One region of the Deferrisoma camini S3R1 genome, then DNA from elsewhere that is predicted to be linked to it. Evidence: riboswitches for the same ligand, from Rfam matches in the RefSeq annotation. Region 1 holds a riboswitch; the other holds the start of a gene.
What was found. Region 1 has a riboswitch for cobalamin ahead of DEFCA_RS0114960 (TonB-dependent receptor plug domain-containing protein). Riboswitches for the same ligand answer to the same signal wherever they lie in the genome.
Positions count from the first base shown of each region.

Region 2: it holds a riboswitch for cobalamin, as region 1 does, so the genes downstream of both, DEFCA_RS0116150 (sirohydrochlorin cobaltochelatase) here and DEFCA_RS0114960 (TonB-dependent receptor plug domain-containing protein) in region 1, are expected to answer to the same signal.

Region 1 covers NZ_JAFN01000001.1:3,391,182-3,397,812, forward strand. The annotation lists gene DEFCA_RS0114945 (FecCD family ABC transporter permease) at 1-181, opposite strand, end outside; gene DEFCA_RS0114950 (ABC transporter substrate-binding protein) at 178-1,077, opposite strand; gene DEFCA_RS0114955 (YncE family protein) at 1,351-2,487, opposite strand; gene DEFCA_RS0114960 (TonB-dependent receptor plug domain-containing protein) at 2,519-4,549, opposite strand; cobalamin riboswitch at 4,679-4,859, opposite strand; gene DEFCA_RS0114965 (LbtU family siderophore porin) at 5,122-6,222, opposite strand; gene DEFCA_RS0114970 (PepSY domain-containing protein) at 6,307-6,631, opposite strand, start outside.
Region 2 covers NZ_JAFN01000001.1:3,644,712-3,651,342, forward strand. The annotation lists gene DEFCA_RS0116125 (TonB-dependent receptor plug domain-containing protein) at 1-80, opposite strand, end outside; gene DEFCA_RS0116130 (DUF2149 domain-containing protein) at 150-488, opposite strand; gene DEFCA_RS0116135 (MotA/TolQ/ExbB proton channel family protein) at 448-1,089, opposite strand; gene DEFCA_RS20980 (DUF2162 family putative transporter) at 1,086-1,835, opposite strand; gene DEFCA_RS0116150 (sirohydrochlorin cobaltochelatase) at 1,854-2,735, opposite strand; cobalamin riboswitch at 2,869-3,050, opposite strand; gene DEFCA_RS0116155 (HD-GYP domain-containing protein) at 3,226-4,512, shown strand; gene DEFCA_RS20985 (peptidoglycan DD-metalloendopeptidase family protein) at 4,525-5,529, opposite strand; gene DEFCA_RS0116165 (double zinc ribbon domain-containing protein) at 5,627-6,445, opposite strand; gene gpmI (2,3-bisphosphoglycerate-independent phosphoglycerate mutase) at 6,442-6,631, opposite strand, start outside.

The DNA of each region.
Region 1 (6,631 bases):
GCAGCCGCACCCGGAGCACGATCGCCACGTGTGTCGGGTCGGCGCGGCCGTTGCCCAGCAGGATGCTGCCGATCTCGCCCCACGAGAGCCGCAGCGACCCGGCCCACAGGGACAGGCCCAGGCTCGCGAGGACCAGGGCGGGGAGCACGGCCGCCCAGGGCAGTCGCCGTTGGGGGGTCATGGGCCTTCCTCCGGAAACGCGTCCGGGTGGATGGCGCGGGCCAGGGCCCGCAAGCCCCGTGCGAGCCGCGGCCCGGGGCGGTGGATCCAGTCGGCCGGGATCTCGACCACCCGGCCGGCGGCCACGGCCTTGAGTTCGGGCCACCGGTCGAACAGCCGGCCCGGCGAGGGCTGGCCCGGATGGGGCGACACCACCACCACGTCCGGGTCTGCCGCCAGCAGGGACTCGGGGCCCCACGTGGGGTACCGCGACGGTCCGGCGGGCACCACGTTGCGGCCTCCGGCCGTTTCGATGAGGTCGTGGGCCAGGGTGCCGGGGCCGGCCACCACCAGGGGCTCGACCATGACGCACAGGAGCACGCGGGGCCGGGGAAGATCCCGCACCCGGTCCCGGACCTCTGCCACGGCGCGCTCCAGGCCGGCCGCGAGCCGCTCGCCCGCCCGGGCCGCCCCCACCACCCGGCCCACCCGGCGGAGCATCGCCACGGTGCTGGCGAGGCTCCGGGGATACACCACGTACACCGGGATCCCCAGGCCCTCGAGGCGGTCGATCAGCGGGGGAGGGGTCGCGTCGGCCGAGCCGAACACGAGATCCGGGGCCAGGGCCACGATGGCCTCCAGGCTGGGGTCTGCGTAGCCGCCCACCTTGGGCTTGGATTGGGCCTCGGCCGGAAAGGTGCAGAACCGGGTGACCCCGGCCACCCGGTCCTGCACGCCCAGGGCGTAGAGCACCTCGGTCACGCTGGGCACCAGCGACACGATCCGCCCCGGCCGGTCCGGCACCTCGACCCGGCGGCCGAGCGCATCGGTCCAGGCGGCCGCGCCGGCGACCGACGCGCCCGCCACCAGCATCAGGGCGAGGATGCCCGCTCTCAGGAAAAGGGCTCGGCCGCTCAATGGGAGTTCATACCGAGTTGGGTTCAAACCGAGAGCCCTGGGGGGCGGGGCAAGGGACCTGTCTCCGGCCGGGCGCGAAGCCGGGCATTGAGATTCGCCGCGCAGGCACGGGACGGCGGAGCTGGCTTCATGGCTACCCGGTGGAATCCGTACCATTTCGCAGTCCAAACGCCGGAAGCGGTGCGCGGCGAGCCAAGGGGCCGCGCCCGGCTCTCCGACAGGTTCCTTGCCCCTCCGAGCAGAGGGCCTAATAGCTTTAAAGGCAACTTGGTATCAGAACACCGCGATGGAGTTCGGCGGCAGGCCCACGTTCACCGGGCTGCCCTCCACCTCCTGGTCGGTCGCGGTGTCATAGATGCGCACGCCCGGGCTGGTGGTGTCCCGGTCGGGCACCAGGAGCCGCCCCTGGCCGTCCAGGGCGAGGCTCGGGATGAAGGCGCCGGACAGACCCAACGTACCCTGTTTCTGCCACGATCCGTCGATTTTTTCCACCACGGCCACGTCGTTGGCCCACGACGAGTCGGTGACCACCACGTAGGCCTTGGCGCCGTCCACCACGGCGAGGGCTCCCACGTCGCCCCCCAGGTCCCCCTCGGTCACGAGGAACCCTTCGGCCTTGTACGTGATCGGGTCCACCGTCTCCAGGCCGCCGTCCTGGGCGCCGTAGGTTCCGGTCTCCGAGACCACGATCTTGCCCAGGGCCTCGTCGTAGACCATGAACTGCGGGTTCGTGCCGGTCAGCACGATCGGGTCCTTCGTGTCGGGCGTGGAGGAGTCCGCGTCCACGATCTCGTCCGTGGCCGTGTCGACCACCACCACGTACGAGGCGTCGGTGGGGGCGAACCAGCTGTTGCGGTCCAGCCTCTGGAGGGCCACGAACAGCTTCCCGTCCACGATCGCCATGGCCGAGGCCTCGGGGATGCCGTCGGCATCGGCAAAGTCGCTCAGGTCCACCCGGCCGACCTCCTCGCCCGTGGTAGGGTTCACGATCAGTAGGTAGTCGGCCCCGTACAGGCTCACGTAGGCCTTGGCGTCGCTCACGAAGGCCATGGCGTGGGGGTTCGTGCCGTTGCCGGTGGTGAACTGGACAACCGGAGCGGTCAGATCCGAGGGGTCCATCACCGTGATGTTGTCGAACCCGTAGCGGTTGATCACGTAGATCCTGCCGCCGTAGGTCGTGACGGCGTTGTCGCTCTCCACGATGCCGTTTCCTTGGAACGTCCGGGCCGCGAGGGTGTCGAGGTCGATCGTGGCGTACCCTCCCGTGGAGTAGTCGGTGGTGGCCACGAAGGCCGTGCCGGGCAGGGCCGGGGCGGCAGCGTCGGACCCGCCGGAGCTTCCCCCGCAGCCGGCCAGCAGCAGGCAGGCCGCGGCCAGGAACATCGCAGAGCGTTGGATCGTGTGCCTCATGGTTTTCTCCTCCTTCTTGGGGGGGACGGGGTCAGAGCTGGGCCGAGACCGTGACGTAGTAGCTGCGGCCGGGCAGCGGGAACCCCAGGGCGTCCGACACCTGCTCGTCGGTCAGGTTCTTGAGCTCGAACGTGACGGTCAGGCCCCGGCCGGGTTGAACCGACAGCCCCAGATTGTGGATGCGCCGGGTCTCGGCCTTCTCGAAGTTGGCCGCGTCCAGGTAGTTGCCCGAGGTCCACGAGAGTTCGTGGAACACCTTGCCCCATCCAAAGAGCAGCTCCAACCGGTTGAACAGCTCGTGCTCGGGCCGGGCCGGGAGCTGGTTGCCCCGGTAGTAGGGGATGTCGCTGGTGTTCTCGGTGTGCTGGAAGGTGTAGTTGCCGCTGACGGCCAACCGCCGGGTCACCTCGAGGCTCCAGGCGGTCTCCAGGCCCCAGACCCAGGCGCTCGACACGTTGGTGGCCCGTACGGTGCGCTGGGAGGTCTGCTCGAACAGGATCAGGTCGTCGGTGCGGCTCTGGAAGTAGGCGGCCTCCAGATGGACCCGGCCGGCCGGCCAGACCGGATCCACCGCAACCCCGAGGTCCCAGTTGACCCCCCGCTCGGGCACCAGCTCGGGGTTGCCGATCACCGTGCCGCGATCGCCGAACAGCTCGGTCAGGGTGGGGAACCGGTAGGCCCGGGCCGCGTTGGCCCGGACCTTGATCCAGGGGCGGGGTTGGTAGGAGAGCCCCAGCCGGTACGTCCAGTACCCCCGGTCGTCCGGGGAGGGGAGCTCCTTCCAGGAGAACGGCGCCCGGCCGCCGAATTCGTGGTCGAGGAAGGTGTAGAGCACCTGGGGCACCAGCACGAGGCGGTCGTCCAGGAGGTAGACCTCGTCCTCGACCCCGGCCTGGTAGGTGGTGCGCTCCTGGGTGTCGCCCTCGGCCGGCTCGGCGAGCTCGTCGCGGGACTCGGCCCGCTCGTTCCGGTAGGCCCCCAGCAGGGTGAGCACCTGGTGCTCGCCCCAGTAGTAGGTGAGCATGCCATCCGCGCCCCAGCCGACGGTCTCGTTCACGTTGTCCTGGCGGCCCACCCCGATCTCGCCCAGCGGGTCCAGGAAGGCGGTGGTCTCGTCGATCCGGTGCAGGAACAGCTCCGCGCCCAGGTTCTCGGAGAGGAACTCGTCGCGCACGGCCCGCACCGACAGCACGTTGCGATAGGTGCGAAGCCGCGCCGTGTCCGATTGGTTCGAGCCGATCCCGGGCACGCCCTCGCGTTTGTCGAAGTAGTCGTCCGAGAGCTCGAGGCGCAGCACCGGCGAGGGCTCCCAGGAGAACTTGGCCAGGAGGTTACGGGCGTAGAAGGCGTTGTTGCGGCGGGTGGTGGTCTCGTCGTCGTCCGGGTTGGCTCGGGTGCCGTTGTCGTCCAGGAACTCGAAGTCCCCGTCGGACGAGGTGTAGCTGCCCGAGACCAGGAGCCCCAGCCGGTCGCCCTTCCACGAGACCACGCCCCGCGTGTCCAGGGTGTCGAACGAGCCGTAGGTGGCGTCGGCCCGGGCGTTCCAGCCCTGCTTCGCCTTGCGGGTCACGATGTTGATCACACCCCCGATGGCCGGGGAGCGCAGCCGCAGGGGCGACGCGCCCCGGTACACCTCGATCCGCTCCACGTCGCCCAGGGGGAGGTCGCCGAGGTTCACCAGACCGGTGCCGGGGCCGGCCAGCGGCACGCCGTCCAGGAGCACCGCCACCTGCTGGGCCGTGGACCCGCGGATCGACGCCGTGGAGAACGCGCCCAGGCCGCCGAACCGGCGGATCGTGAGGCCCACCGACTGCTCCAGGACCTCCGGAACCGAGGTGGCCTTCTCCTGGAAGCTCTCGGCCGGGATCACCGTGACCGCGGCCGTGCGTTCCGGGGTCTCCGTCGGCTCCGGGGGCGGCGCCTCGGCAGACACCACCACCTCTTGGAGAACGGGGCTCTCATCCGCGGGCGCGGGGTGGGCGCGGAATGCCAGCAGCAGGGCCAGCCCCACGACGGCCCGGACGGATCTCCCCACACGTTGGCGATACGTGCAGCGTTCCATCGGCTCCTCTCGAAACCGAGCCCTGGATGGGGCGACGAAAAAAGCCCGCACGCCATGGACGGCGTGCGGGCTTCCCGTTTTCGAAGCACCGCTTCAGGGGCCCACCCTCCCAAAAGCCCGGGGAGGTTCGCGTGGGCCGCCCAGCCGGCAGGTCTTCTGGCTCGCGATTCATCCTCCGGGCCGCCTTCCCAGCCTCTCGGCCAGTGGCATCCGTGGCCCTTCGTCCTCGCTTACAGCGGCGGGTCCGCGGGGGACTTGCACCCCACTTCCCTTTTCAGCCCCAAGAGGCACCGGCGGGCAGATTCGATTTTCGAGCCTTCTAGCCCCAGTGAACCCCTCGTGTCAACGCCATCTTTTGGATCTTCGGCCCTCTGGGTGGCCAATGTCCCGTTCCGCAAGAAGAGATACGGATTGCGGTGGGGCTGGGGGCTCCGACGAGGCGCGACGGCCGAGCGGGCCGGGCCGCCCGGCGCAGCGAACCGAGCCGAGGCGGCCCCTGCGAGGCCGTTCAGCGAAGGAAGGGCCCTCAGCCCCGCCGCCTCGGGAAATGCACGACCTTGCGGAGCATGACATTAGAACTCCACGGCGAGCTGGGCGGTCACCAGGTCCCGGGAGTCCACCCCTCCCCCAAAGTCCTCGTCGTACTCCCCGTGCAGGTACTCCAAGCTCAGGCTCACCCCCTCCATGGGCCCCCACGAAACGACCGCCCCGTACTGGAGCTCCGGCTGCCCCCCCAGCTCCCGGCTCCCCTCCACACGCACCGCCACCTCCACCACCTCGCTCACGTCCCACGCCCCCTCCACGTTCCACGCCAGCGGCCGGTCCCCCCTGCCGTCCTCGTCCTCGTCCAGGTCCGCCTCGTCAAACGCCCCCACCGAACCCAGCACCTCCCCCAACACCTCGAACGGCCCGAACCCCACCACCGCATACGCGCTCCATCCCCCCACCCGGTCCCGGTACTCCCCCACCAGCTCCGCGTCCGTGTCCGCCAGGTCCGACAAAAAGCTCGCCCCCACCTCCACCCCCTCCACCGGCGTCACCACCACGCTCACCCCCCAGTCCTTCACGTGGTCCTCCTCCGCTTCCCCCGCCCCGTTCACCTTCTCCGTGTCCCCGTTGAACACGAACGCGCTCGCCGTCCATCCCTCCCCCTCGTACCCCACCTGCACCGCCGTCTCCCGGATCTCGCCCAGCTCCAGGGTCAGGGGGTCCGAGATCATGTGGCTCGGGTACGCCCCGAACGGCAGGTACTGGCGGCCGAACCGGGCGGTCCAGCCGTCTCGGGCGTAGTCCACGGTGGCCTCGTCCACCTCGATGGGCTCGGTCTCGTCCTCCTCGAACAGCAGCACCAGGGCGGCGGTGAGCTGGTCGTTGACCTGGGCGTCGAACCCGAGCTGGGCGGTGGCCACGGTGAGGTCGCTGGTGGCCTCGCGGTCGCCGTCGGCAGGGTCGGTGCTCTCGTAGGCGGCCTCGAGCTCGAGCAGGCCGGAGAACGAGATCTTCTCGGAGATCTTGGTCATCAGGCCCGCCTGCTTCTTCTGCTGCAGGGTGTGGTAGAGCTCGGCGTTCTTCTTCTCCAACGCCTCCACCCGTTCCTCCAGCGTGGTCGCGGCCGAGGCGAGCGGAAAGGCGAGGACCAGGGCGGTTGCGGCGGTGAGACGGCGGGTCAACATCGGTCGTCTTCCTCCCAAGAACTTCAGTGGTCAGTGATCAGTGGTCAGTCGGGCCTGTGGCCGGGTAGGCGAAAAAGGCGTCTGTCAGGCCCCCCACATGGCCCACGCCATCCCCAGCAGCAGCACCGTGAACACGGCGCCCCACAGGGCTAGGTGCCGCCAGCTGCGGCGCCAGGCCCCCGGAACGGCCAGGCCGGTCACGAGCGAGGCCACCAGAAGAACCGACACCAGGTCCGCGAGCCAAACCCAGGGCCCGGGGGTCTTAAACGCCTTGTGGAGACGGTTGAGGGTGCTCCACGGCTCCACCGGCCGCTTCTCGATCCGGGTCATCCGGCCGGCCTCGGGGTCAATCACATAGGTGACCTGGCCGTGGGAGCCGTACAGGAACTCCACGGTCCGTCCGTTCTTG
Region 2 (6,631 bases), 250 kb from region 1:
TCGGCGGCCGCGGCCGGGGGGCCTGCGGCCCAGCCCAGGCCGCAGGCGAGGAGCAGGGTCCAAGCGATCCTTCGGTTCATGGCGTTTCCTCCTTCCTCCCCCAAGACAATGGCAAGACGATCAAACTCACCGGCGGGCTTCGGTCGCCGTCACTCCGGCACGTACACCACGGTGCCGTTCTCCAGGCGGTAGGCCGTGCCGAGCCGCTCCCCCCGGCCCTCGACCCGGTCGCGGGTGGCCCGCAGGGCCTTCACCCGTGTGCCCTTTTTCGTGATGATCTCCAGCTCCCCCTCCGGCCCTTTCTTCAGGATGGTGACCTCCGAGCGCTGGTCGAACAGGTCCTGCATCCGGTACACGGCAAACAGGGTCATCAGGAGCCCCACGATGAACACGAGCCCGATGTCGAACAGGTTGGCGAGCCCTGTCAGGGGATCCGCATCCCCGGTCTCAGACAGAAACCGCCTTCGGTTTCTCGACAGGTAGCGCATCGGCCTCCTCACGGGCTCCGGGGCTGTGGGTCAGGATCTCGGTGGCCAGCTCCATCTCCTTTGCGTCCTCCTCGGCCCACCGGGCCCGCACGGTGTAGATGCAGTAGGCCAGGGTGCCCTGGGCCAGCCCCACCACGGTGGTGGTGAACGCGATGACCAGGTCGGTGGAGAGCCTCGCCATGTCCCCCTGGCCCAGGGCGGCGAGCCCGGTGCCCATGGGGATCAGGGTGCCCATGAGCCCCAGGCTCGGACCCACCCGGATCACCAGCCGGACCCGGTCCAGGGAGGGCCGGAGGCTCAGGATGTGATCCTGGAGCAGACTCTCCACCCGGACCTCCCGCAGGTCCTCCTCGGCCTGCAGGAGCTCCCGCAGCCGGCTCACGTAGGCGCGCACGGCAGGGGACTCCTCAGCGAACGAGGTTCCTCCCTGGGGCCCGGGGCGCGTCCGGCGCCGCCGGGCACGGTCCAGCCCCTCGGCCAGGAACGAGCCGGCGCAGGTGAGCATGTACAGGGTCAGGAGGACGAGGAGCGCGAGCACGGGGTAGAGGAGGGAGCTCGAGACCACGTAGATGAAGCTCTTGAGCACGGCGCCTAGATTCATGGGGATCTCCTCCGCAGCCGAGCGGCCCAGCGGGCCCAGCCCACGAGAAACGCGACGGTCAAGGCGGTCCAGGTGGTCCGGGCGTGGGACGGGGGTATCGGAGCCGCCCTGCCGGTGTGGGAGGCGAGACGGTAGACCCCCTCGATGTCCCCGAACTGGGGCATGATCACCACGGCCGCGAGAAAGTAGGCCCCGATCCCGACCATGGCCCACCCCAGGGTGCGCTCGGGGGCCGAGCGTGCGCGCCGTCGACTTGTCAGAATCACGGCGGCCGTGGCTCCGGCCACCCCAACGAAGGTCCCGTACGCCCCTGCCACCGCCCAGGCCGCGGTCCCGGGAAGAAGGGCCACCAGGAAGCCGGTGATCAGCAGGACCACGGTGAGGCACACCGGGCACGGGACCACCAGGAGCCAGTGGGCCCGGGTGGGCCGGGCCGCGGCGGCGGGCTGGCGCAGGAGTCGCACGCCCCAGACGAGAAGCCCGGCGGCGAGCACCAGATGCACCGTCATACCCGAGGCCACGAGCCTTTGGATCCGGGGCAGGTGCGTCGCCGGGTCCAGGCGTGGGGCAACGGCCAGGGCTCCTGCGAACAGGGCGGCGTAGGCGGCCGCGAAGCCGGCGGCCACGAGGACGCGACGGCCGGCCCCCTGCGCCCCTTCCAGGCCGTAGGCCAGGCCGACTCCCCCTTTTGCGGCGAAGGCGCCGGTGGCGAACAGGATGCCGAGGACGAGGCTCTTGATCTCCATGGGCTGGGATCTCCGGACCTACAGGCGGTCCATGGCCGTTTGGATCTCGTCGACGAACACGGCCACCGCCTCGGGCACGAAGCCGAGCCCTCGGTACAGCTCGGAGTCACCGAACCGGACGGTGGGCACGTCCACCCGCTTGCCGGCCGCCTCCAGCTCGGAGCGCCAGCTCCCCTTGCCGTTCTCTCCCATCACGTCGTTCATGACGTGGTCGCCGGCCACGACCATGAGCGGGATGAACCGCACCCGTTCTCCGGGGTGGACCAGGGCAGCGGTCAGCGTGTCGTCGGGGGGCACCACGCCCTCCACCATTCCCAGATAGGTGTTGGGGTGGTGACGCGCCAGCGTCCGTTCTAGGCCCAGATAGACGGCGTTGGCACCGGAGGCCGTGGAGGGGGTGCCGTGGGCCACCAACACGTTGCATCCCTCGTCCGGGGGCAGGAAGTCGTGGGACAGGGCGCCGAGGAGACGGTGGAGGCTCTTCCAACGGTGGAGCAAGGTGCCCCCCACCTCCGTACGGAGCCCGGGAAAGCCGGCCACCGTGGCCAGGAGCCGGTCGTACATCTCGCCGGGGACCACGTAGAGGGGCTGGACCACGGCCCGGGTGAACCCGTCGGCCTGCAGCTCGGCCAGGGCCTCGGGTACGCTGCGAAGCCGGGTTTCCGGGGAGCGGCCGGTGTTGAGCTTCTTTCGGATCCGGTCGGAGGCGTAGGCCCACCGGATCTCGTGGCCGGGAAGCCTTCGGCAGAGCTCGCGGTCGAGGAAGGAGAAGGTGAGGGAGGCCCGGGTAGTGGTCCCAAAGGCCACGATCAGGACGGCGGGAGCGGTCGGCTCCCGGCCGTCGGGGCGGGCTCCCCGAACCGGACAGACGGGTCCACGAACTGTCGTTCTCGGGCTCACGGCGCGTCCTCCCGGGTCCCGGAGACAGGGGAGGGGCAGCCGCGGCCACGAAAAAAGCCCGCACGACGAAGTGCGGGCTTTCCGTATTCAAAGCGCCATCGGATTCCCCACCCTCCCATGCCCCGGGGAGTTGCGGTGGGCTGCTACGCCGGCAGGTCTTCTGGCTCGCGATTCGTCCTCAGGACCGCCTTCCCAGCCGCATCCGGCCAGTGGCGTCGTGGTCCTTCGTCCTCGCTCACAGCGGCGGGTCCGCGGGGGATTCTCACCCCTCTTCCCTTTTCAGCCCTCTCGGGCACCGGCGCGCGTCCTATGAAATTGTTCGCCGGTTTATAGGGGAAACCGGGCGCCGTGTCAAGCGGGACTGCAGGGGGGGCCGGTTCAAGTTCTCCCGTGCCGGAACCGAAACGTTTCCCAGCGGCACCGGGCAGAGGAGGATGGCCGGGGTCTCACCATAGGTCCCACCCAGGAAGGGGGGGCAGGAAAAGAGAGAATGATCAAAGAACCCCGCGTCCAACTGTTCGACCTGATCGAGTGCCTCTCGAAGGCCATGGATCTGGTCTGCCCATCGCTGGTCAACCACCACGAGCGGGTGGCCTACATTGCGTTCAGCATCGGCGCGGAGATCGGCCTTCCGCCCGAGCGGCTGAGGGAGCTGGTGATGGCCGGCTCGCTCCACGACAGCGGGGCCCTGTCCCTGCGGGAGCGGCTCGACGCGCTGCGGTTCGACGTGGAGGATCCGTTCGAGCATGCCGAGCTCGGGTACCTGCTCCTCCGGAGCTTCGAGCCCCTGGGGGCGGTGGCCCGGCTCGTGCGTCACCACCACGTGCACTGGGACACCCGTGGGGAGGTTTCGGACGCCGTGGGGGAGGACGTCCCGCTGGAGAGCCATATCCTGCACCTGGCGGACCGGGTGGCCGTGCTGATCCGGGACGGGGAGGAGACCCTGGGTCAGGTCAGGGGGATCTGCGAGAAGATCGAAGAACGTTCGGGCACCCTGTTCTCCCCCGAGCTGGTGGAGGTGTTTCGCTCCTTGGCCGTGAAGGAGTACTTCTGGCTCGACGCGGCCTCCAACTCGCCGGGCGGTGTGCTGCGGAGCATGGTGGGGCTCGAGACCACCGAGCTTGGGCTCCGGGGACTTCTGGGCCTGTCGAACCTGTTCCGGCAGATCATCGACTTCCGGAGCCGGTTCACGGCCACCCATTCCGTTGGGGTGGCCGTGAGCGCCGAGGCCCTGGCCCGGGAGGCCGGCTTCTCCGACCGGGAGTGTCTCATGATGCGGGTGGCGGGCCACCTGCACGACCTGGGCAAGCTGGCCGTGCCCGTGGAGGTGTTGGAGAAGCCGGGTCCGCTCACCGGGGGAGAGCTGGGGATCATCCGCAGCCACACCTTCCACACCTACCGCATCCTGGAGCCGATCCGCGACCTGGAGACCATCAACGCCTGGGGCGCGTTCCACCACGAGCGGATCGACGGCACGGGGTACCCGTTCCACCACCGGGGCGAGGACCTGTCGCTGGGCTCACGGATCATGGCCGTTGCCGACGTGTTCACGGCCGTCACCGAGGACCGGCCCTACCGGGCGGGCATGGCCAAAGGGGAGGCCCTTCGGGTCCTTCAAAGGATGGCCGAGAGAAGAAGTCTGGATCGGTCGGTGGTGGTGATGCTCGAACGCCGGTACGACGAGATCAACGCCGCCCGCATCGCCGCCCAGACGGCGGCCGACGAAGAGTACCGAAGGTTCCTGCCGCCCGACGAACCCAAGCGGCACGTCGGGTGAGGGGGGGCGTCCTCAGCGGCGAGCCCCCTTGGCCACGGTGTAGGGCGGACGGTTCCGGTCCAACATGTAGTGCCGGGGGTTCACGTACTTGCCGTCCACCTTGACGGAGTAGTGCAGATGGGGGCCGGTGGAGCGGCGGCCGGTGGAGCCCATGAGCCCGATCCGGTCGCCCCGGCGGACCCGCTGACCCCGTTTGACCAGCACCTTGGCCATGTGGCCGAAGATCGTGCGGATGCCGTTTCCGTGGTCGATGGTGACGCCCCGGCCCAGGTTGACGTCCCGCACCACCCGCACCACCCGGCCGTCGGCCGGCGCCACGATGGGGGTGCCCTCCCGCCCGGCCATGTCCACGCCGTTGTGAAACTCGCGCTTGCCGGTGAACGGGCTCCGCCGCCAGCCGAACCCCGAGCTGATCCAGTGCTCCCCGGCCACGGGGGTGATGGCCGGGATCGCGTCCCACGAGCGCTTCTGGGCCTCCACGGCCCGGGCCAGGTCGGTCAGATCGTCGGCCAGGGCCTCCACCTGGGAGGTCAGGCCCGCGGGGGACGGGCCCTCCTCGGCCCCCTCGTCGGCCTGGGCGGTCCGGTCGGCCGGGGCCACGGCGTCCAGATCCACGTCTCCCAGGCTGCCCTGCCCGCCGGCCGGGCTGCTTTGGTCCTGCGATTTCCCTTCTTCCTCCCCCTCGCCCTGAAGCCCGAGCCAGGAGCGGATCTTCGCCTCCTCCGCCCGGACCCGGGCCATGCCCTCCCTCACGCTCTCCAGCTCCTCCTCGGCCGTGGCGAGCCGCTGGGTCAGGTCGTCGCGCTGGCGGGTGAGCTCGGCCAGCTGAGCCCTGAGGGTGGCGGTCTCGCTGTGGAGCCGCACCGCCGTGGCCGTGCCCACCACGGCCGCCAAGCCGGCTGCCAGAAGACCCCCGAGCCCCAGCAGGAGGATCCGTCGAGACAGGGTCAAGCGGTTGGTCTCTCCCGAGACCCCCGAGGTCCACTCGATGGTTACGAAACCGGAATCCCTCTTCATGAACGTCCCCTGGAAACGGCCCGCCGCGGCGATCTTCCGCGGGGGGCGGAGGCGGAAAAAAACGTCTGCACCGTGTACCACAGGGCGTGATCGGGTCTCAACCCGGTCGCCCGTGCCCGGCCGGGTCTCTTGCAATCTCTGCAATCTCCGGACCGGTAGCCCCCGGCACGGGGGACCCGGCCGTGGGGGTTCGGGCCAGCACCAGAACGTCGACCCGGTCGGCGCCGGCCTCCCGGCAGGCCCGGGCGCACGCCCGGGCCGTGGCCGTGGTCGTGGCCACGTCGTCCACGAGGAGCACGGGCCCCGTGAGCGGCTCGGCCGGCCGGTAGGCCCGGGCCGCGATCCGGAGCCGGGCGGCCGCGCCGCGCCCCAGCAGCTCGGGGGCCCCGGGATCCTTGCTCAGGGCGTGGGGCCGCCACGGGGCCCGAAGATGCCGGGCGAGCCCCCGGGAGAGGATGCCGGGGAGATCGAACCCCCGCCTCCTGAGCGCGGCCGGGGCGGGAGGGACCGGCACCACCGCGGCGTAGGGGGCGTCGGCGTAGTGCTCCAGGGCGGCCTGAACCGCCAGGTCCACCAGCGCGGATCGAACCTCCAATCGGCCCGAGAACTTCATCGCCTGGATCAGGTCGGCCGCGGCTCCCTCGTACAGGGCCCGGGCGCGCAAGCGGTGAAAGGGGGGAGGGTCCTCGCGGCACCGGGGGCAAGGATGGGACGGGCCGGTCCCCGGAAAAGGCACCGCGCACACCGGGCACCAAGGCTCTGCCGGAGGCCGGAGGCGGCCCGCGCACGCCGGGCACAGGGGACGGGAGCCCGTCTCGGGCCGCCTCCGGCCGCACAGGGGACACAGGGACGGGAGGAACAGGTCCACCAGCCCCCGGGCCGCCTCCGCGACCGCGCGGGCCCACCGGAGGCTCACCCCTCCACGAGGTCCTCGCCGGTCATGGGGTCGGGCTTGGCAAGCCCCAGGATCCGCAGGAGGGTGGGGGCCACGTCGGCCAGCCGACCGTCCCGCCGGAGCCGCAGGCCCGGGCGGTCGGGGTCCACCAGCACGCAGGGCACCCGGTTGCAGGTGTGGGCCGTGTGGGGCTGGCCGGTGGCGGGG